One region of the Streptomyces sp. NPDC030809 genome, then DNA from elsewhere that is predicted to be linked to it. Evidence: riboswitches for the same ligand, from Rfam matches in the RefSeq annotation. Region 1 holds a riboswitch; each other region holds the start of a gene.
The links. A riboswitch is a leader RNA that binds a small molecule or an ion and turns the genes downstream of it on or off. The one in region 1 is predicted to bind cyclic di-AMP.
Positions count from the first base shown of each region.

Region 2: linked by a shared signal. The riboswitch ahead of ACZ407_RS16595 (M23 family metallopeptidase) and the one ahead of ACZ407_RS12595 (transglycosylase family protein) in region 1 are both predicted to bind cyclic di-AMP.
Region 3: linked by a shared signal. The riboswitch ahead of ACZ407_RS14630 (M23 family metallopeptidase) and the one ahead of ACZ407_RS12595 (transglycosylase family protein) in region 1 are both predicted to bind cyclic di-AMP.
Region 4: linked by a shared signal. The riboswitch ahead of ACZ407_RS27480 (LysM peptidoglycan-binding domain-containing protein) and the one ahead of ACZ407_RS12595 (transglycosylase family protein) in region 1 are both predicted to bind cyclic di-AMP.

Region 1 covers NZ_JBVIDV010000007.1:232,487-237,864, forward strand. The annotation lists gene ACZ407_RS12590 (LysM peptidoglycan-binding domain-containing protein) at 1-977, shown strand, start outside; cyclic di-AMP (ydaO/yuaA leader) riboswitch at 1,265-1,436, shown strand; gene ACZ407_RS12595 (transglycosylase family protein) at 1,440-2,174, shown strand; gene eno (phosphopyruvate hydratase) at 2,480-3,766, shown strand; gene ACZ407_RS12605 (FtsB family cell division protein) at 3,908-4,390, shown strand; gene ACZ407_RS12610 (DUF501 domain-containing protein) at 4,443-5,000, shown strand; gene ACZ407_RS12615 (Ppx/GppA phosphatase family protein) at 4,997-5,378, shown strand, end outside.
Region 2 covers NZ_JBVIDV010000011.1:55,855-61,232, reverse strand. The annotation lists gene ACZ407_RS16605 (MBL fold metallo-hydrolase) at 1-1,074, opposite strand, end outside; gene ACZ407_RS16600 (SGNH/GDSL hydrolase family protein) at 1,318-2,124, opposite strand; gene ACZ407_RS16595 (M23 family metallopeptidase) at 2,439-3,440, opposite strand; cyclic di-AMP (ydaO/yuaA leader) riboswitch at 3,443-3,606, opposite strand; partial or broken gene ACZ407_RS16590 (tyrosine-protein phosphatase) at 3,937-4,728, shown strand; gene ACZ407_RS16585 (aspartate aminotransferase family protein) at 4,910-5,378, opposite strand, start outside.
Region 3 covers NZ_JBVIDV010000009.1:108,798-114,175, forward strand. The annotation lists gene ACZ407_RS14625 (M16 family metallopeptidase) at 1-811, shown strand, start outside; cyclic di-AMP (ydaO/yuaA leader) riboswitch at 1,030-1,189, shown strand; gene ACZ407_RS14630 (M23 family metallopeptidase) at 1,202-1,996, shown strand; gene ACZ407_RS14635 (GntR family transcriptional regulator) at 2,264-2,947, shown strand; gene ACZ407_RS14640 (HPr family phosphocarrier protein) at 3,180-3,461, opposite strand; gene ACZ407_RS14645 (bifunctional acetate--CoA ligase family protein/GNAT family N-acetyltransferase) at 3,634-5,378, shown strand, end outside.
Region 4 covers NZ_JBVIDV010000023.1:117,179-122,556, forward strand. The annotation lists gene ACZ407_RS27470 (hypothetical protein) at 1-1,381, shown strand, start outside; gene ACZ407_RS27475 (crotonase/enoyl-CoA hydratase family protein) at 1,408-2,223, opposite strand; cyclic di-AMP (ydaO/yuaA leader) riboswitch at 2,609-2,769, shown strand; gene ACZ407_RS27480 (LysM peptidoglycan-binding domain-containing protein) at 2,772-3,599, shown strand; gene ACZ407_RS27485 (redoxin domain-containing protein) at 3,593-4,522, opposite strand; gene ACZ407_RS27490 (cupin domain-containing protein) at 4,670-5,203, opposite strand; gene ACZ407_RS27495 (cytochrome P450) at 5,200-5,378, opposite strand, start outside.

The DNA.
Region 1 (5,378 bases):
GTCAGGCACCCGCCATCGTCGTCACGGCCGGAGTCACCGGCTCCGCGCTCGCGTTGCCGCTGCTCGCGGCCACCAACGCGTCCGCAGCGGAAGCCGCCACCTGGGACAAGGTCGCCGAGTGCGAGAGCGGCGGCGCCTGGAGCGCAGACTTCGGCAACGCCGCGTACGGCGGGCTCCAGCTCACCCAGCAGATGTGGAAGGACGGCGGCGGGCTGGAGTTCGCCACCCGCCCCGACCTGGCCAGCCGCTCCCAGCAGATAGCCGTCGCCGAGCGGATCCTCGGCAGCGAGGGCCCCGGTGCCTGGCCGCTGTGCGCGGGCCCGGCGGGCCTCACCGGGAAGGGCCCGGCCGCCGACGTGGACCCCGGCTCCGCCGCCTCGCCGCGCCCGGTCTCCCCGGCCCCCGTGCGCCCCGACGAGCGCCCGGCACCCGAGAAGCCGGCGAAGCACGCCAAGCCGGCCACCCCCACCACCCCCGCCACCCCGGGTGCGCCCACCACCCCGGCGACCCCGACCACCCCGGCCGCCCCGGGCACGCCCTCCACCCCGGCCACGCCCGGGACCCCGACGGCCCCCGGTACGCCGGGCACGCCGACGGCTCCCACCACGCCTGCCGCGCCCGGCACTCCGACCGCCCCCGGCGCCCCGGGGGCCACCCCCGAGACCCCTGCGGCGGCCACGCCCGGCGCGGGCGAGGGTTCCGGCCGCCACCGCGGTGCGGCGGCCGACGAGGGCCTGGGCGCGGCGGGCGGCGCCACCGGCTCCGCTGACGCCGCGTCGGACCTCACCGACCCGGCGTCCATCCCGGCCCCCTCGCCCACGTACACCGTGCAGCCCGGGGACAGCCTCTCCGAGATTGCGGACGCCAAGGGCGTGAAGGGCGGCTGGGGCGCGCTGTACAAGGCGAACGAGAAGCTCATCGGCGAGGACGCGGATCTGATCCAGCCGGGCCAGAACCTCGATCTCCGTCAGAAATAGGGGCACTTCGGGCGCGGCTGATGCCCCGTTAAGGGTCGAATGTCCGTATTCGATCAAGTGAGACATGCGTCTCTTCCGCCCAACTGGCCCGGCCCGCCGTGATGATTCCGTAATAAGCGCTCTCACCTGCGCAAACACCCCTGGCGGAGGGGTGGATAGGGGCGGTTTCTCCCCGATGTCCGACCTTGAACATCGGGGAGGCCTCTGCCTACGGTCTGAACCGCTCGCCACCGCGGGCCCCTTCGACCGCATCGCCGAATCCTGCCGGCGGTCCGGAGGGAACAGTCGTCGCGCAAGCGCCGAAGGCAGGAGCGGGGGACCCAAGGTTTGCGCCGGGCCCGGCCGTTGAAAGACGGTCACGGGAACGGCTCGGGGTGAAGCCGCGCGCACCGCGTGCGGCCGGGCAGCTCATCAGCCCGAACCCGACAGCTCACCTCGCAGGCGTCGGTGAGGAGAAGTTCCATGCTGCTTTCCGGCAAGGGCAAGCATCGCCGCCCCACTGCGCTCGACCGGACGACCCGCATCGTGACCCTGGCGGGTGTCACCGGCGCCGCCGTCGCCGCCCCCCTGATGGCCGCCGGCACCGCCAGTGCCGCCACCACCTCCCAGTGGGACGCCGTCGCCCAGTGCGAGTCCGGCGGCAACTGGTCGATCAACACCGGCAACGGCTACTACGGCGGCCTGCAGTTCTCCGCCTCCACCTGGGCCGCCTTCGGCGGTACGGCGTACGCGCCGAACGCCCACCAGGCCACCAAGGCCCAGCAGATCGCCATCGGCGAGAAGGTCCTCGCGGGCCAGGGCAAGGGCGCCTGGCCGAGCTGCGGCGTCGGCCTGACCCGCACCTCCTCCGGCTCCGGCGACACCACCCCGTCGAAGCCCTCGACCTCGAAGCCCTCCTCCTCCGGCTCCTCGAAGTCCTCGGGCTCCGCCGCGTCCTCCGGTTCCTCGAAGTCCGCGTCGAAGAGCCGCGAGGAGTCCGCGCCGACCACCCGCTCCGAGCGCCCCTCCGCCCCCTCCGCGACCCAGGGCTACAAGAAGGGCGACGGCTCGTACGAGGTGAAGCCCGGGGACACCCTCGGCACCATCGCCGCGGCCCACGGGGTCAAGGGCGGCTGGGAGAAGCTCTTCGAGCTCAACAAGGACATCGTCGGCGACGCCGACCTGATCTTCCCGGGCCAGAAGCTGCACCTCTCCTGAGGCCCCGCCGGAGCCCGGCACCGAGCACCCCGGCACCGCCCGGCGCGACCCTCCGTACGCGCCGGGCGGTGTCGTTCGCCCGCCGGTTCCAGCCCCCGGAAGCCCGCCGTCCGCACCCCGGCGCCGGCCCCCGCGGGCCGAATTCAAGAGTCCTATGTCCCGTAACAGGGGTATTCGGACCCTTTTTCGTCCCAGGACCCGGGCGGTCGGCCGGCCGAGTGCCCGGATCCGGTTAGGCTCTAGGCGGCAAGGCCACCGCAAGGCCTCCGTGCCACCGCACACCCAGCGTCACATCCCAGAAGGAGATGCTCGTGCCGTCCATCGACGTCGTCGTAGCCCGGGAAATCCTGGACTCCCGAGGCAACCCCACGGTCGAGGTCGAGGTGGGCCTCGACGACGGCAGCACCGGCCGTGCTGCCGTTCCGTCCGGCGCCTCCACCGGTGCCTTCGAGGCCATCGAGCTCCGTGACGGCGACCCCAACCGCTACATGGGCAAGGGTGTCGAGAAGGCCGTCCTCGCCGTCATCGAGCAGATCGGCCCGGAGCTCGTCGGCTACGACGCCACCGAGCAGCGCCTGATCGACCAGGCCATGTTCGACCTGGACGCCACCGACAACAAGGGCTCCCTCGGCGCCAACGCCATCCTGGGCGTCTCCCTGGCCGTGGCCCACGCCGCGTCCGAGGCCTCGGACCTGCCGCTGTTCCGCTACCTCGGCGGCCCGAACGCGCACCTGCTGCCCGTTCCGATGATGAACATCCTCAACGGCGGGTCGCACGCCGACTCCAACGTGGACATCCAGGAGTTCATGATCGCGCCGATCGGCGCCGAGTCCTTCTCCGAGGCCCTGCGCTGGGGTGCCGAGGTCTACCACACCCTCAAGAAGGTCCTGCACTCCAAGGGCCTCTCCACCGGCCTGGGCGACGAGGGCGGCTTCGCCCCGAACCTGGAGTCGAACCGCGCCGCGCTCGACCTCATCGTCGAGGCCATCAAGCAGGCCGGCTACACCCCGGGCAAGGACATCGCGCTCGCGCTCGACGTCGCCGCGTCCGAGTTCTACAAGGACGGCAAGTACGAGTTCGAGGGCCAGTCCCGCTCGGCCGCCGAGATGACCGAGTACTACGAGGGCCTCGTCGACGCCTACCCGCTCGTCTCCATCGAGGACCCGCTCTTCGAGGACGACTGGGCCGGCTGGAAGGTCATCACCGACAAGCTGGGCTCCCGCGTCCAGATCGTCGGCGACGACCTGTTCGTCACCAACCCCGAGCGCCTCGCCCGCGGCATCGAGGAGGGCTCCGCCAACGCCCTGCTCGTGAAGGTGAACCAGATCGGTTCGCTCACCGAGACCCTCGACGCCGTCGAGATGGCCCAGCGCAACGGCTTCAAGTGCATGATGTCGCACCGCTCCGGCGAGACCGAGGACGTCACCATCGCCGACCTCGCCGTCGCCGTGAACTGCGGCCAGATCAAGACCGGCGCCCCGGCCCGCTCGGACCGCGTCGCCAAGTACAACCAGCTGCTGCGCATCGAGGAGATCCTCGACGACGCCGCCGTCTACGCCGGCCGCAGCGCCTTCCCGCGCTTCAAGGGCTGATCACCCCCGCGCGGCTCCGGCTCCGCGCTTTGCATCCAAAGAAACGAATAAGGAGCAAAGCCGCAGCGTAGCGAAGCGTCCCCGCCCCCGGTCCCGTACCGTGTGCGGGGACGTACGCGTGTAGGAGAGGGGAGGCGGAACATGGCCGGGAACCGGGACCGGTTCTCCACCGCAACCAGGCTCAAGCAGCTCGGGGAGCGGACCGCCGCCCACGTCTACCGCTCGCAGTCCCGCCGCCAGGTCCGGCGCAGCCGCCTGACCGGCCGGGCCGCCCTGCTCGCCCTGGTGCTCTGCACCCTGATCGTCGCCCTCGCGTACCCGATGCGCCAGTACGTCTCCCAGCGCTCGGACATCACGGAGCAGCAGCGCACCGCCGACGAGGCGCGCCAGCGCCTGGAGGAGCTGCGCGACGAGAAGGCCCGCTGGCAGGACCCGGCCTATGTGGAACAGCAGGCGCGCAGGCACCTGCACTACGTGCGGCCCGGGGAGGTCGGTTACACCGTCGTCGACCCCGAGGCCGCGGAAGAGGCACGCCGCCGCGCCGGGGAAGGCGCCGGCGACCGCCCCTGGTACTCCAACGTCTGGGACGGCGTCGACAAGGCCGACCGCCCCGACGACGACTGAGCCCGTCCGACCGAAACCGTCGGACCCCGAAAGAAGAGACTTCACAGCAGGCATGGAAACGCCCCCGCCCCAGACCGACCGGACCGAGCCGACGGCCGCCGACATCGAAGCGTTCCAGCAGCAGCTCGGCCGCCCGCCGCGCGGCCTGCGGGCCATCGCGCACCGCTGCCCCTGCGGGCAGCCGGACGTGGTCGAGACGGCCCCGCGGCTCCCGGACGGCACCCCGTTCCCCACCCTGTACTACCTGACCTGCCCGCGCGCCGCCTCCGCCATCGGCACCCTGGAGGCCAACGGCGTGATGAAGGAGATGCAGGCCCGGCTCGGCACCGACCCGGAGCTCGCCGCCGCCTACCGCGCCGCGCACGAGGACTACATCCGGCGCCGCGACGAGATCGAGGTGCTCCAGGGCTTCCCCAGCGCGGGCGGCATGCCCGACCGGGTCAAGTGCCTGCACGTGCTCGTCGGCCACTCGCTGGCGGCCGGCCCGGGCGTGAACCCGCTGGGCGACGAGGCCATCGCGATGCTCCCCGAGTGGTGGGCCAAGGGCGCCTGCGTCACCCCGTGCACCGACGGGGCGGCGGCTCCGGAGACCGGGGAGGGGTCCGCGTGACCCGGGTCGCGGCCGTCGACTGCGGCACCAACTCCATCCGCCTGCTGGTCGCCGACTGCGACCCGGCCACCGGCGAGCTGACCGAGCTGGACCGGCGGATGACCATCGTCCGGCTGGGCCAGGGCGTGGACCAGACCGGCCGGCTGGCCCCCGAGGCGCTGGAGCGCACCTTCGCGGCCTGCGGCGCGTACGCCGAAGTGATCAAGGAGCTGGGTGCGGAGCGGCTGCGGTTCGTGGCCACTTCCGCCTCCCGGGACGCCGAGAACCGCGAGGAGTTCGTCGCGGGGGTGCTCGGCATCCTGGGCGTCGAGCCGGAGGTCATCACCGGCGAGCAGGAGGCGGAGTTCTCCTTCACCGGGGCCACCCGGGAGCTGGCCG
Region 2 (5,378 bases), on a different contig from region 1:
CGGGGCGGCCACGGACTGGCCGGCCTTGCGGGCGGCCAGCAGGGTGCGCTCGGCGGGGTCGCTCCACGGGTGCGGGGCCAGGTTGAACGTGCCCCAGTGGATCGGCAGCAGCACCCCGTGCGGCCGGCCGCCCTGGAGGTCGAGGTGGGCGCGGAGACCCTCGTCGGGGGTCATGTGGATGTCCGGCCACGGGCCCGGGTCGGGGCGGGAGTCCTCGAGGTTCCTGGGCGCGTACTCGCTGTACGCGCCGATCTGGATCATGGTGACGTCGAAGGGGCCGTGTTCGGCACCGATGTCCTTGAAGCCGGGGAAGTAGCCCGTGTCGCCGCTGTGGTAGATGCGGTGCCGGTCGCCCGCGACCACCCAGGAGGCCCACAGGGTGTGCTGCTGGTTGCGCAGTCCGCGGCCGCAGAAGTGGCGGGCCGGGGTCGCGGTGAGGGACAGGCCCTCGATCTTCGTGGTCTCGTTCCAGTCCAGCTCGCGGATCCGGTCCTCCGGCACGCCCCAGTGCTCCAGGTGCGCGCCCACCCCGAGGGGCACGGCGAAGACGGTGTCGGTGCCGGCGAGCTCCCGGATGGTGGGCAGGTCGAGGTGGTCGTAGTGGTCGTGGGAGATGACGATCACGTCCACGGCCCCGAGCGAGGTCAGCGGCACCGGTACGGGGTGCAGCCGCTTCGGGCCGGCGAACGGGAACGGAGAGCACCGCTCTCCCCACACCGGGTCGAAGAGCACCCGCTTGCCGTCGATCTCGGCCAGCACACTGCTGTGCCCCATCCACGTGATCCGCAGGCCCGAGGCCGGCGGCCGGGACAGGTCCTTCAGCGTGGTCGGATGCACCGGAATGGGGGCGGCGGGCGCCCGGCGTACACGCTCTTCCTTCCGGAAGTAGACCTTCGCGAACTCCAGCATCGACCCGGAGGGCCGGTGCCGGGCGCCCAGCGGGTTCTGGAACACGCCGTCGGCGAAGTTCGGCGAACGGCGGATCCGCTCCATCCGGGCGCCGACCGGGTCCGCGCCGAAGGCGGCCGGGCGCTTCGCACGCAGCTGGGATCGCAGGTGTCGGGAGCCGGACAAGGCGCCTCCTGAGGCGGTGGGGGCTGGACGTACCACTGTTCTGCCCTTCCCAACGCACACCCGGCACGAAGGATTCCGCAGAACCTCACGGAACCCACCGGCGCCTCAGCGCACCCGAGCCCGCACCCGAGTCGCAGCCCCGGCCCGAACCCACCGACCCCGACCCCGACCCCGAGCCCTGCCCCCAGCCCACCCGAGCCCGAATCACCGGACCCGCCCCGCCCCGCCCCGCCTCGCCTCGCCCTACAACGGCAGCAGATCCGGCCGCTTGGCCTCCACGTGGTCCCCGGAGGACTCCCCCCGCAGCCGGCGCCCGATCCACGGTACGAGGTACTCCCGCGCCCACTGGATGTTGTCGCGGGTGACCTCGGCCGAGCCGCGCGGCTGCTGGGGCGGCCACGGCTGGTCGGGGTCGGCCGGCACCTCCAGGCCGAGCACCTGGGCCGCGCGCAGCGCCACCCGGGTGTGGCCCTCCGGGGAGAGGTGCAGCCGGTCGTCGTCCCAGGCCCGCCGGTCCTGGACCGACTTCAGGGACCAGAGGTCGAGCACGGGGCAGTCGTAGCGGTCCGCGATGGCCCGTACGTGTGCGCTGTACGTGGCCACCTTCCCCCGGATGTGCCGCAGGACCGGCACCCCGCGCGTGTCGAAACCGGTCGTGATCATCACGGTGCCGACGGCCCCGGTCAGGTCGGCGACGGCCGCCTCGAAGCGCTCGGCCACGTCGTCGGGGTCGCTCCCGGGCCGGATGATGTCGTTCCCGCCCGCGCAGAAGGTGACGAGTTCGGGGGCGAGCTCCTTGGCCCGGGGCACCTGCTCGGCCACGATCTGGTCCAGCAGCCTGCCGCGCACCGCCAGGTTCGCGTAGCGGAAGTCGTGTTCCTCGCGCCGGTCGGCGAGCAGCACGGCGAGCCGGTCGGCCCAGCCCACGAAGGTGTCGTCCGGTCCGGGGTCGCCGACCCCTTCGGTGAAGCTGTCGCCGAGTGCCACGTACGAACCGATGGGGGTCACGGGCCCGGGCCCTGCTGAGAGAAATGTCGAATCGCCTGCCACGGGAGCACATCTTTCCCCGCGCGATGTGACCTACGCGACCGTAGGAAGGGGTTGACGCGGGGTGATCTATACCACCCGGTCAGTTTCGGCCATTCGGAACGAGTCAGGAATACCGCGGGAATACCGCACGAAGACAGCAGCCCCACCCGTCCCCGAGGCACCCCCGACGCAACCCGGAGGCACCCCCGACGGAGCCCCGACACACCCCCGGCGCGCCCGGCGCAGACCCGGCGCAGCCGCAACCCGGCCGGGGCCGGAATCCCCCTCGGATCCCGGCCCCGGCCGCCGACGCCCGCCGCGGACGGCGGACGGGGTCAGATGCTCACGCCCTGCGAACGCAGGTAGGCGAGCGGATCGACGTCCTGGCCGTAGGACGGCCCGGTGCGGATCTCGAAGTGCAGGTGCGGGCCGGTCGAGTTGCCGGTGGAGCCGGACAGTCCGATGGAGTCGCCCGCTCCGACGGTCTGCCCCGCGGAGACGTTGAGGGAGGACAGGTGGGCGTACTGCGAGTAGTGCCCGTCCGCGTGCCGGATGATCACCTCATTGCCGTACGCGCCCGCCCAGCCGGCGGAGACCACGGTGCCGGCGCCGACGGCGTGCACGGTGGTGCCGAGGCCCACGGAGAAGTCGACCCCGGTGTGGTACCCGCTGGACCACATGCTGCCGCCCAGGCGGTACGAGGTGGAGATCGAGGCGGTCACGGGGGCGACGAACCCGGCGGCGGAGGCCGAGGAGGCACCCGCCCCGGAGGAAGCGGCCGACGCGGCGGAAGAGGAAGAAGAAGCGGAAGCAGAAGAGGAGGCGGAGGAGGCAGAAGAAGCGGAGCCGGTCGCCGCGGACGCCGTCCGCTCGGCCCGCTTCACCGGCTGCCGCTTGGCGCGCGAGGCGTGCTGCTCGCCCTCGCCCCGGTGCTCGCCCTTGCCGCCGAGGGTCAGCTTCAGACCCGGGTGGATGAGGGAGGGGTCGGAGCCGACGGCCGTCCGGTTGTCCTCGTACAGCCGCTGCCAGCCGCCCTGCACGTGGTGCTCCGCGGCGATCTCGGAGAGGCAGTCCCCCGCGGCCACGGTGTACGTGGCCCGCGCCGCGGCCGGAGCGGCGGCCGGAGCGGCGACCCGAGCCGCGACCTGGGCCCCGGCCGGCACGACGGCGTTGGCAACGGCCGGTGCGGCAGCCGGCGCGGCCGCCTGCTCCGCGGCGTGGGCGCCGGTGGCCCCCATGAGAGGCAGCGCGAGGGCCGCGCCGCCCGTGCCGGCGGCGACGAAACCGCGGGTGATCGGGCTGGCCTTCGGGCGGCGGTGCTTACCCTTTCCGGGCATGGCGAATTCCTCTCCGGCGCCTGCGAGGTGAGCTGTCGGGTTCGGGCTGGAGATGCCCGGCCGTACGGATACGGCTTCACCCCTAGCTGCTCCGGGAGAAAGATCCGGAACGGCGGCCTACCTGGTTCCCCCGCTCCTGCCGCACGCAATTGGTCGGTTGCGGTATCCGGGCGGCGGCAGGATTCGGCTTTCCACCCGGCTCGGCGGTGAACGTAATCCAGCGCGGAGGGAGGGAACAAGTCATGAATTCCCCAAAGGAATGGGGAAGCTGAATGATCGCCGGAATTCCGGTCACTGTCCGTCTATTGCATCCGCGTAACAGCCCTCCCCACAACGGCTTTCGATGCACGGCCGCCGCCACGCACGGTCACCGTATGATCCTGCTCACGGGCCCGCCGCACACCGATCACACCCTCTGCACATCTCCCCCGCTATTACGGTAACTTGACGCCAAGTAGTGCAATTCGGACACACCCCCGAGCCGCCAGGAGTCCACGTGACCCAGCACATACCGAACGAGCCGATACTGGCCGGAGTCCGCAACTTCCGTGACGTAGGCGGCCTTCCGACCACGGACGGACGTCAGGTACGTACAGGGCATCTCTTCCGAAGCGGACATCTGGCGCATGCCACCGAAACGGACATCGAGTACCTCAACTCGCTCGGACTCCACACCGTCTTCGACTTCCGCAACGCGGGGGACCAGGCCCAGGAGGGTGCGGACGTCGCCCTCGACGGCGTGCGCAACGTCAACATCCCGCTGTCCGACCCGGCCTACGGGGGCAAGTTCTGGCAGATGGTCCGCGAGGGCGGCCTCGGGCACCTCCGCGAGGTCCTGGGCGAGGGCCGCGCGGAAGAGCGCATGCGCACGTCCTACGCGAAGCTGATCAGGGAGCGGACCGCGGAGCACAGCCGGGTGCTGCACGCGATCGCCGAGGACAGCGTGCCGGTCCTCATGCACTGCGCGGCGGGCAAGGACCGGGCGGGGCTTTCCGTCGCCGTGACCCTGCTCGCCCTGGGGGTCGAGCGCGAGGCCATCGTCACGGACTACCTGGAGTCGAACGCGCCGCACCACCGCTACCGCGTCCAGCGCAGCGAGCAGGCCGAGGGCGCCCGCTCCCCCGAGGTGATGGCCCTGCTGAGCCCCCTCTTCGAGGCGCGGACCGACTACCTGGACGCGGCCTTCGCGGCGATCGAGGAGACCTGGGGCGGGGTGGACCCGTACCTCGCGGAGGGCCTCGGACTCGGCCCGGCGACCCTGGAGCGCCTGCGCACCCGCCTCCTGGAGCCGTCCTCGCCTTCCGGCCCGCCCGCACCGGCCGCGTCATCCGCCCCGCCCGCACCGGCCGCGTCATCCGCACCGCCCGCACCGATCGCGTCGCCCGCCCCCTCCACCCCGGAAGCCTGAGAGCGGGCCCCCGCCCCCGGCCCGAGTGACCACTCGGCGCGCCGGGGGCCCGCCCCACGGCTCAGCGGTTCGCGACGGCCTGCTTGACCAGCGTCCGGCCGAACTCCCACATCAGCCCGCCGCCCGCATGGGCCTCGTCCATGACCTCCCGGAAGGCCGTGACGAACCGGTCCACGTCCTTCTCGTCCACGACCAGCGGCGGAATCAGCTTGATCACTTCCAGGTGGTCCCCGGACACCTGGGTGAGGATCCGGTGCTTCTGCAGCAGCGGGACGACGACCATCTGCGCGAAGAGCCCCTTGCGGGCCGCCTGCAGCATGGTCCACCGGCTGCGCAGGCCCAGCGACGAGGGCCGGCCGAACTCGATGCCGACCATCAGCCCGCGCCCGCGCACCGCGTGCAGCAGCTCGTACTCGTCCACCATCGCCGCCAGCCGGCCGCGCAGCAGGTCCCCGGTGGCCCGGGCCCGGGCCACGATGCCCTCGTCCTCCATCACCGCGAGCACGGCCAGCCCGGCGGCCATGGCCTGG
Region 3 (5,378 bases), on a different contig from region 1:
CGCCGCCGCCGTCCGCGCCTTCTACGAGGCCCACGTGCGCCCCGCCACGGCCACCGCGGTGGTCGTCGGAGACCTGAGCGGCACCGACCTGGACGCGGTCCTCGCGGACACCCTCGGCACGTGGACGGGCGGCACCGCGGAGCCGCGCCCGGTCCCGGCGATCACCGCCGACGACACCGGCCGCGTGGTCATCGTCGACCGCCCGGGGGCCGTCCAGACCCAGCTGCTCATCGGCCGGATCGGCGCCGACCGGCACGACCGCGTGTGGCCGGCCCAGGTGCTCGGCACGTACTGCCTCGGCGGCACCCTCACCTCGCGGCTCGACAAGGTCCTGCGCGAGGAGAAGGGCTACACGTACGGGGTCCGGGCCTTCGGCCAGGTGCTGCGCTCCACCGCCGGGGGCACGGGGGCGGCCATGCTCGCCATCAGCGGCTCGGTGGACACCCCGAACACCGGGCCCGCGCTGGAGGACCTCTGGAAGGTGCTGCGGACCCTGGCCGAGGGCGGCCTGACCGACGCCGAACGCGACGTGGCCGTGCAGAACCTGGTGGGCGTGGCCCCGCTGAAGTTCGAGACCGCCGCGGCGGTCGCGGGCACCCTCGCCGACCAGGTGGAGCAGGAGCTCCCGGACGACTTCCAGGCGCAGTTGTACGCGCGCCTGGCCGAAACCGGGACGGTGGAGGCCACTTCGGCGGTCGTCAACGCCTTCCCGGTGGACCGGCTCGTGACCGTGCTCGTCGGCGACGCCGCGCAGATCGAGGCGCCGGTGCGGGCGCTGGGCATCGGCGAGGTCACGGTGGTCTCCAACTGAGCCCGCCGGGCCGCCCGGAGGCGGCCTGAAGCCGAGGGGCCCTGGCGGAAAATCCGTCAGGGCCCCTTTGTGTCCCGCTTGTCCGTTTAGGTGGGTTGGCTGCCCGTATGGGTCGTGGCGTACGCCACAAAAACGCGCGTCTGTTTGGTGATCGGATGATGATCCGCCTAGCGTCGGGCTTGCTGTCCGTCAGCTGTAAGCGCCGCACCCGCGGCACCGGACAGCAATCGCCGAGTCCCCGTCAGGCGCGAGCCTGGGGAGCCGGGGACCCACATCAGTCCCTGGGGTGAATCGGACCGCCTCGCCAGAGGGGGCCCGTAGGAGACCTTCCTGCTCCGAACCCGTCAGCTAACCCGGTAGGCGAGAGGGAAGGAAAGGATCAGCCCCTTCATGGCGTTTGGCAGCCGTCCCACCGGCAAGCACCGTGGTTCCAGCCGCATGAACCGCAAGGCCGCCGGCATCGCCGGGGTCACCGCCCTCGCCGCCACCGGAGTCGTGGGCTCGCTCGCAGGCCCGGCGTTCGCCGCCGACACGGCCCCCGAGAAGTTCGAGGACACCGGCCTCAACACCGTCGTGGTCGCCGAGGACATGGCCGGCCAGATCGAGGCCCAGGCCACCGCCCAGGCGCAGGCCGCCGAGATCGCCGCCGCGAAGGCCCAGGCCGAGGCCGAGGCCAAGCAGCGCGCCGCCGAGGCCCGCGCCAAGGCCGAGGCGAAGGCGAAGGCCGAGCGCGAGGCCAAGGAGCGCGCCGCCCGCGAGGCCGAGCGCAAGCGCCTGCTGCAGTTCGTCGCCCCCCTCGACGGCTCCTACGTCAGCACCCAGTACAAGGCCGGCGGCGGCATGTGGTCCTCCGGCAGCCACACCGGCATCGACTTCCACGCGGCCTCCGGCACCTCGGTGCACGCGGTCGGCATGGGCACCGTGGTCGAGGCCGGCTGGGGCGGGGCGTACGGCAACAACGTCGTCATCAAGCACAACGACGGCTCCTACACCCAGTACGGCCACATGTCCTCGCTGTCCGTGGTCGTCGGCCAGCAGGTCACCCCGGGCCAGCAGATCGGCCTGTCGGGCTCCACGGGCAACTCCAGCGGCCCGCACCTGCACTTCGAGGCCCGCACCGGCGCCGACTACGGCTCGGACATCGACCCGATCGCGTACCTGCGCTCGCACGGCGTCACCATCTGACCTCCGGCCGCGGCGCGACGCGCCCGCAGGCCCTCCGAAGGCCCCGGCTCCCACCGAGCCGGGGCCTTCGGCGTACCCGGACCGCTGCGGGCGGCCGACGGCTGCGGCCCGGTGGGTGGGAGGCGAGCGGCGGGCGGCGGGCAAAGGATCGCCAAAGGGCCGGATTCGAATTCCGGCCGCCCTCGGGAATTCCGCTGTGCTGCAATAGAGTCGCAGAGGTGAGGTCGCCGACCGCGTTTTTCGCGGGGGATGAGCGGAGGTCCGGTTTTGCGTATTCCAGCGCACGCGGTGTGCACGGCCGTCCGCGAGGACATCGTCTCCGGTGTCTTCGAGCCGGGGAGCCGGCTGACCGAGGAGGTGCTGGCCCGCCGGTACGGGGTCTCCCGGGTCCCCGTGCGGGAGGCGCTGCGGACCCTGGAGTCCGAGGGGTTCGTGACCACGCGCCGGCATGCGGGCGCCTGCGTGGCCGAGCCCACCGAGCAGGAGGCGGCCGACCTCCTGGAGGTCCGGATGCTGCTGGAGCCCCTCGGGGCCGCCCGGGCCGCCCAGCGGCGCACCGAGGCCCATCTGAAGGTCCTGCGGGGGCTGGTGCGGCTCGGCCAGGACCGGGCCCGGCGGGGGCAGGGCGAGGACCTGCGGTCGCTGGGCGGCTGGTTCCACGAGACGCTCGCCCAGGCCTCCGGCAGCCCCGGCCTGATCGCGATGCTCACCCAGCTGCGGCACAAGACCGCGTGGATGTTCACCGTGGACGCCCCGGTGCACCCCGTCGAGTCCTGGGCCGAGCACGGGGCGATCGTGGACGCGGTGGCGCGGGGGGACGCCGCCCGGGCCCGGGCGCTCGCCGCCGGGCACGTGGACCGGGCCGTGGCCGTCCACCGGCTGCGCCGCCCGGACGGCGGACGTGTGAGGGGTTCGCAACCTCGCGTCAACACGGCCGGTTCCCGCCTTTAACAGGCGCCCGCTAAAAAGAACGGATATGCGTGCGCCGGATGTGAATTCCGGGCTCCCGGCCTTCGGGCCCGCTTTCTGACGGCCTTCCGGGCCGGGCTTTCCGCTGCCCGAATTCATTCGGCATCCCCCGGGGAATTCCGCAGCGGCCCGCGGGTGCGAAAACGGCGGGGCCGCAGTCCCGTGTTCCGGGAGACTGCGGCCCCGCCGCGCCGTGCAGGGGATCCGAGACGGGTCAGACGGTCTCGGGGAGCTCCTCGAGACCCTCCTCGACCAGCTTGGCCAGGCGGTCGAGTGCGGCGTCCGCGCCCTCGGCCTCGGAGGCGAGGACGATCTCCTCGCCGCCCTGGGCGCCCAGACCCAGGACCGCGAGCATGGAACCGGCGTTGACCGGGTCGCCGCCGGACTTCGCGATGGTCACCGGGACCCCGGAGGCCGTCGCCGCACGGACGAAGATCGAGGCGGGACGAGCGTGCAGGCCCTCGGCCCAGCCGACGTTGACGCGGCGCTCTGCCATGGTGATGCCCTTCAGGTTCTTACGGTTGTCTAGACCAGTCTCTCACGGCGCTCCGGATGCTCGGACCGACCTTCGGCCCGTGAAAGCCTGCCGTTCGGCCTTCCCCAGCTTGCACCGCTTTGTCCCGCCTTGCCTAACACGCCGCGCGAGGGGGACCCGTACGCTTGCCCCCATGACCACGGTGTCGGACCCCTCGTACCCCGCCCACTGGGAAGCGGACGTGGTGCTGCGCGACGGCGGCACCGCCCGGATCAGGCCCATCACCGCCGCGGACGCGGGGCGCCTGGTCAGCTTCTACGAGCAGGTCTCGGACGAGTCGAAGTACTACCGCTTCTTCGCCCCCTACCCCCGGCTCTCCGACCGGGACGTGCGCCGCTTCACCCACCACGACCAGGTGGACCGGGTCGGCCTCGCCGCCACCGTCGGCGACGAGTTCATCGCGACCGTCCGCTACGACCGGATCGGCCCCGACGGCCGCCCCGCCCCGTTCCCCGCCGACGAGGCCGAGGTCGCCTTCCTCGTCCAGGACGCGCACCAGGGCCGCGGGGTCGCCTCCGCCCTCCTCGAACACATCGGCGCGGTGGCCCGGGAGCGCGGCATCCGCCGGTTCGCCGCCGAGGTGCTGCCCGCCAACACCAAGATGATCAAGGTGTTCACGGATGCCGGCTACCAGCAGAAGCGCAGCTTCGAGGACGGATCCGTCCACCTGACCCTCGACCTGGAGCCCACCGCCGAGTCCCTCGCCGTCCAGCGGGCCCGCGAGCAGCGCGCCGAGGCCCGCTCGGTGCAGCGGCTCCTCAACCCCCGCTCCGTCGCCGTCGTCGGCGTCAGCCGCAGCCCGGACGGGGTCGGCCGCTCCGCCCTCGCGAACCTCCTCGCCGGCGGTTTCACCGGACCCGTCCACGCCGTGAACAAGGCCCTCGACCCCGGCACCACCGAACTCGCCGGGGCCCCCGCCCACCGCTCCGTCGGCGAGATCCCCGGCGGCGTGGACCTCGCCGTCATCGCCGTACCGGCCGAGCGGGTCCCCGAGGCCGTCGCCGACTGCGGGGAACACGGGGTCCAGGGCCTGGTCGTGCTCTCCGCCGGCTACGGGGAGAGCGGCCCCGAAGGGCTGGAGCGCCAGCGCGAGCTGGTCCGCCAGGCCCGCTCCCACGGCATGCGGATCATCGGCCCCAACGCCTTCGGCGTGATCAACACCGCCTCCGGCCTCAACGCCTCCCTCGCCCCCGGCAACCCGGAACCCGGCCGGACCGGCCTGTTCACCCAGTCCGGGGCCATCGGCATCGCCCTGCTCTCCGCCCTCGTCCGGCGCGGCGCCGGCCTGTCCTCCTTCATCTCCGCCGGCAACCGGGCCGACGTCTCCGGCAACGACGTCCTCCAGTACTGGTACGAGGACCCGGCCACCGACGTGGCCCTCCTCTACCTCGAAACCCTCGGCAACCCGCGGAAGTTCACCCGGCTCGCCCGCCGCACCGCCGCCGTCAAGCCCGTCGTCGTCGCCAAGGGCGGCCGCCACGGCGGGGTCGGCCCCGCCGGACACGCCGTGCCCGAGACCCGCCTCCCCGACGCCACCGTCTCCGAACTCCTCCGGCAGGCGGGCGTGATCCGCGTCGGCACCGTCACCGAGCTCGTCGACGCCGGACTGCTCCTCGCCGAACAGCCGCTGCCCGCCGGCCCGAACATCGCCATCCTCGGCAACTCCGAATCCCTGGGCGTCCTCTCGTACGACGCCTGCCTCACCGAGGGGCTGCGCCCGCACCCCCCGCAGGACCTCACCACCGCCGCCGGCCCCGCCGACTTCCGCGCCGCGCTCGCCGCGGCCCTCGCCGACCCCGGCAACGACGCGGTGATCGTCACCGCCATCCCCTCCGTGGGCGAGACCACCCTCACCGAGGACCTCGCCCAGGCCCTGCG
Region 4 (5,378 bases), on a different contig from region 1:
GGCCGCCACCGCCTTCAGCGGCCCCGGAACCCCGGCCGGCAGCGCCGAGTTCGCCATGAAGTCCGGCGGGGACATCAGCGGCCGGGTGGCCGACCTGGACGCCGCCCTCCACAAGCAGGGCGTGCAGAACCTGCTCGACCAGGCCAACCGCACCGCGACCACCGGCACCGCCTGCGCCACCGACCCCTTCGGCTCCGGCGACCGCGGCACCCCCCTCGCCCCCGCACGCACGTACTGCTTCGACTCCTCGGACTCGCTGTCCACCGAGTGGATCCCGCAGGCCGTCACCGGAGCCTCCGACGCCCAGCAGGACGAACGGTGGGGCACCAAGCGCCCGGTGCTCGTGGGCTCGTACGACAGCGAGAACCCGGGCCGCGGGGACGCCGACGGCTGCACCACCGCCGAGCCCGACTCCTGCAACGAGAAGGGCGTACGGGTCACCTTCCTCGACCCGGACACCAACAAGTACCGCCACGTGCTGCTCGTGTGGCCGTACTACAACAGCTACGGCAACATCTCGTACGACGCCGTGCACGCGAGCGAGAACCCGCAGCAGAACGGCATCCACGCCGGCGGGATCGTCTGGTACGGGAACCGCCTGTACGTCGCCGACACCATGAACGGCATCCGGGTCTTCGACATGCGGTACATCATGGACCTCAACCCGGACCAGGACGCGAGCACCAACGACGCCACCGAGAACGGCCTGACCAGCAACGTCCAGGACGTCCGCAAGATCGGCCGGCAGAGCGGGGTCTACTACTCCTTCGGCTACCGCTACGTGATGCCGCAGGTGGCGAGCTGGACCTTCAGCGCCCCCCAGTACAACTCGGCGAAGCTCTCCACCTGTGAGGACCGCGGCGCCCCCAAGGCCTCGTACCTGTCGGTGGACCGCAGCACCAACCCGGACGAGCTGATCATGGGCGAGTACTGCCGGGCCACCACCGAACTCCCCTCCACCGGCCGCATCGGCGGGTTCAAGCTCGACGGCGACACCGGCGAGATCATGTCGACCAACGGGGTCACCCAGCTCGCCGACTGGGCGAACCACCTGCCCGTCGAGGGCGTCCAGGGCGCAGCCAAGTACCAGGGCACCGTCTACCTGAACCAGAGCCACCTGCACGCGAACGGCAGCCTCTACCGGGCCCGGTTCGATGCGGCCAAGGCGCTGACCGTCAGCGGGGCCGAGGTCCCGACCGCCGTCGGACCGGAGGACCTGTACGTGGAACACGGCGAGTCCACCGGCAGCCCGGCCCTGCTGTGGTCCGTCACCGAGCACCGCGCCAACACGGCCTCTTCCTCCTGCGCGGCGACCGACGTCTCGCCCTGCGGCCGCGTGCTCTACGCACACCGCATCGGCGACGTCCTCGCCCGTCCGTAGGGCGAGGACGGGCGGGGGCCGGCCGGTCAGTCCGTGAAGCTGCCGTGCCGGCCGGCCCCCGCCGCGAAGCGGGCGGCCCCCGCCCGGGTCTCCCCGGCGGACAGCGGCACCAGGCCGTGCCGGTACTCGTTGCGCAGGGCCGCCGCCCCGTCGAGGCCGTGCTGCTCGCGCACCGAGAGCCGGTCCTGCCGCAGGCACAGCTGAGGGAACCCCGCGATCTCGTGCGCCAGCCGCTCGGCGGCCGCCCGGGCCTGCCCCGGCGGCACGAGGCGGTTCACCAGCCCCATCCCGTACGCCTCCGGCGCGGGCACGGCGCGCCCGGTGAGGATCAGGTCCATCGCGCGGCTCTCGCCGATCAGCCGCGGCAGCCGTACGGTGCCCCCGTCGATCAGCGGCACGCCCCACCGCCGGCAGAAGACCCCGAGGACGGCGTCCTCCTCGGCCACCCGCAGGTCGCACCAGAGCGCCAGCTCCAGGCCGCCCGCCACGGCATGGCCGGAAATGGCGGCAATAGCGGGTTTGCCCAGTTCCATCCGGGTCGGGCCCATGGGGCCGTCCCCGTCCTCGGCCACCCGGTTGCCCCGCCCGCCGCCCATCGCCTTGAGGTCGGCGCCCGCGCAGAAGGTGCCGCCCTCGCCCCACAGCACGGCCACGGCCGCCTCCGGGTCGGCGTCGAAGGTGCGGAAGGCCGCCGCGAGCGCCGCCGCCGCCGGTCCGTCGACCGCGTTGCGCACCCCCGGCCGGTCCAGCACCACCGTGAAGACCGGCCCGTCCCGCTCGATCCGCACCCCGTCCGTGCCGTCCGCCCTGCCGCCCGCCGCGCCGTCCACCGTGCCGTCCACCGTGCCCACTCCGCGCCCCCTCGTCCGCCGCCGCCCCGGACCCCTCGCCCGGGCGGGCGGATCACAGCATGGCCCACCCCGGCCTACGCCGACAGGGGGCAATGTCCGAATTCGGCTTCTTCATGCCTCCATATCCACTCATGCCGTATTCGGCGCGGGGCCCGTGAGGTGGGTCACGCGGAATCCTCGTGCGAAGCCACGGGAGCCGGCCGCGGCCCTTGTGCCGCCCGGAAGTTGGGGACGCCCTCCGGCGGTGCGGAATGATCCTTTTCCGGTGGATCGGTCAATTTCATTTCCTCGTGCAATTCACGTCTTGTTCTGTGCGCCCTGCTTCCTTTAGCGTCACCGTCAATCCGAGCGGAACGCCGAATCCTGCCGCCGCCCGGACATCCATCCACCCACGCGCGACACGGCAGGAGCGGGGGAACCAGGCAGGCCGCCGGCCCGGACACGGGACGGCTCGGGGTGAAGCCGCACACGCCGTGCGGCCGGGCAGCTCCAGCCCGAACCCGACAGCTCACCTCGCAGGCGTCGGAGAGGACACCGCCATGCCCGCAAAGGGTAAGCACCGCCGCCCGAAGAACAACCCGCTCAGCCGCGGCTTCGTCGCCGCCGGCACGGGCGGCGCAGCCCTCGCCCTTCCGCTGATCGGTGCCAGCGTGGCCGACGCCGCGGCCCCGAATGCGGCGGCGCAGTCCGTGCATTCCATCACCACCGCAAAGTCCGCTCCGGCGGCAGCCCCGGGGAAGGCGCCCGCCAAGGGGCCGGCCACCTATTCCGTCAAGGCCGGCGACTCCCTTTCCGGGATCGCCCGTTCGCAGCACGTGACCGGCGGCTGGAAGAAGCTGTACCAGGACAACCGGAACGTCATCGGCGGGGACCCGGCGCTCATCCACCCCGGCCTCAAGCTCACCCTCGGCGCCCCCAACCCCGCCAAGGCCAAGCCGGCCAAGTCGGCGGCGGCGAAGGCGAAGAGCGCCGCCGACCGGGCCGCGGCCCCGGCCCGCGCCGACCGCTCGGCCCGGACCACCGCCGCCCCGAAGGCCGTGAGCTACCCGAACAACCTGGACGGCTGGATCCGCGAGTCGCTGGACATCATGGCCCGCCACGGCATCCCGGGCAGCTACCAGGGGATCTACCGCAACGTCATGCGCGAGTCCTCCGGCAACCCCCTCGCCATCAACAACTGGGACTCGAACGCGGCGGCCGGCATCCCCTCCAAGGGCCTGCTCCAGGTGATCGACCCCACCTTCCGCGCCTACCACGTGCCCGGCACCTCGACCGACTCCTACGACCCGGTCGCCAACATCACCGCGGCCTGCAACTACGCGGCCGCCCGCTACGGTTCGATCGACAACGTCTTCGGCGCCTACTGACCGGAGAGCCAGGCGAGGACCTGGCCGGCGTGCTCGTCGGGCGGGAAGACCGGGTGGAAGACGTGCTCGATCCTCCCGTCCCGCACGACGAGCGTCAGCCGCCTGAAGAGGGTCCGGCCCTCGAACTCGAAGGTGGGCAGGTCCAGCGCCCGCGCCAGGGCGAGGTCCGGATCGGACAGCAGCGGGTACGGCAGTCCCAGCCGCTCCACCACCTCCGCCTGGTACGGGGTGTCCTGGCCGGACAGCCCGTAGACCCGGGCCCCCGCCGCCAGCAGCTCCCGGTGGTGGTCCCGGAAGCCGCAGGCCTGCGCGGTGCAGCCGCGCGCCCCGGGGATCTCCTCCCAGCCGGCCGGCAGGTCGGCCTCCGGGCGCCCGGTCAGCGGGTAGACGTACAGGACGGTGCGGCCGGGGCCCAGCCGGTCCAGCCGTACCGTCCCGCCCGACGTGGCGGACAGGGCGAGCGGCGGCGCGGCCAGTCCCGGCAGGTGCGCCGCGGCTCCGTCGTCCTCCGGCACGGGCAGCCCGGCCGGCAGCCGGTACGGGTCCTCCCGACCGGGCCGTGCCGTGCTGTTGCGGTACGCCGCCGAGTGCAGCCGTCCGGCCAGCGCCGATCGGCGGGCGGTCAGCGCCTCGATGCGCGCGTCCAGGTCCTCGATCGCCGCCCGGTAACCGGCCAGCGAGGCCGGGCAGTCGTCGCCGTGCTCGCTCCCGCCGTCCAGGCAGTCCAGGAACGGGCGGGTCCGCTCCACCGGGATACCCATCGCGCCGAGCGCCCTGATCTCCCGTACCAGGCGCACCTCGTGGTCCCCGTACTCCCGGTAGCCGTTGGGCAGCCGGCCGGGGGAGATGAGCCCGAGGGACTCGTAGTAGCGCACCGCCTTCGCGGTCGCCCCCGCCCGCCGCGCCGCCTCGCCGATCCTCATGCCGCCCCCGCCGTCCGCGCGGCCCCCCGTCGGCGCCGCCTCCGCTGCGGCTCACGCTAGACCTTGCCCCGGAGGGCAAGGTCAAGCCCCCGGCCGGCCGGAGCCGGACGGGGGCGGGGGAGCGGTACGGCCCGGGCGGGACCGGGGTCAGCCGTGCCGCAGGGGGGTGAGCTGCTCGATGTCGTAGCGGGTCCGCAGGCCCGCGATGGCCTCCTCGTCCACCGGCCCCGGCCCGGACAGGATCGCGAACAGCTCCTCGAAGTAGCGCTCGTGGTCCGGCGGCGGCGAGGACTGGAAGAACATCCGGGCCGGCTCCCGGGACCGGTTGGCGAAGGCGTGCGGGCAGCCGGGCGGCACCACGATCACCGTGCCCGGCCCGGCGTGCACCGGCCGCCGCCCGGTGGCGGACTTCCAGTTCCGCCAGTCCTCGCTGGTCCGGATGCGCGGCTCGAAGGCCAGCACCTCCAGCTCCCCTTCGAGCACGTAGAACAACTCCTCGCTGTGGGCGTGCACATGGGCGCCCACGTCGAAACCGGGAGGCACCACGACCTCGAAGCTGGAGGCCACCCGGGAGTGCTCGCCGGTCACCTTGAAGGTGACCTCGTGGGCCGGGGTGACCAGCGTCCGCCCGTGCCCGGCGGGCACCAGCAGGCCGTCCGGGGAGTGCGCGAAGACGGTCACCAGGTCACCGGCAATCCCTCGGGGCCCCGGATCAGCGCCCCCGGCCGCCACCGCAGTTCCGGCTCCGGCACCGCGAGCCGCAGTCCGGGGAAGCGGTCCAGCAGCGCGTCCACCATCAGCTCCGACTCCAGCCGGGCGAGCAGTCCGCCGAGGCAGTAGTGGGGCCCGTAGCCGA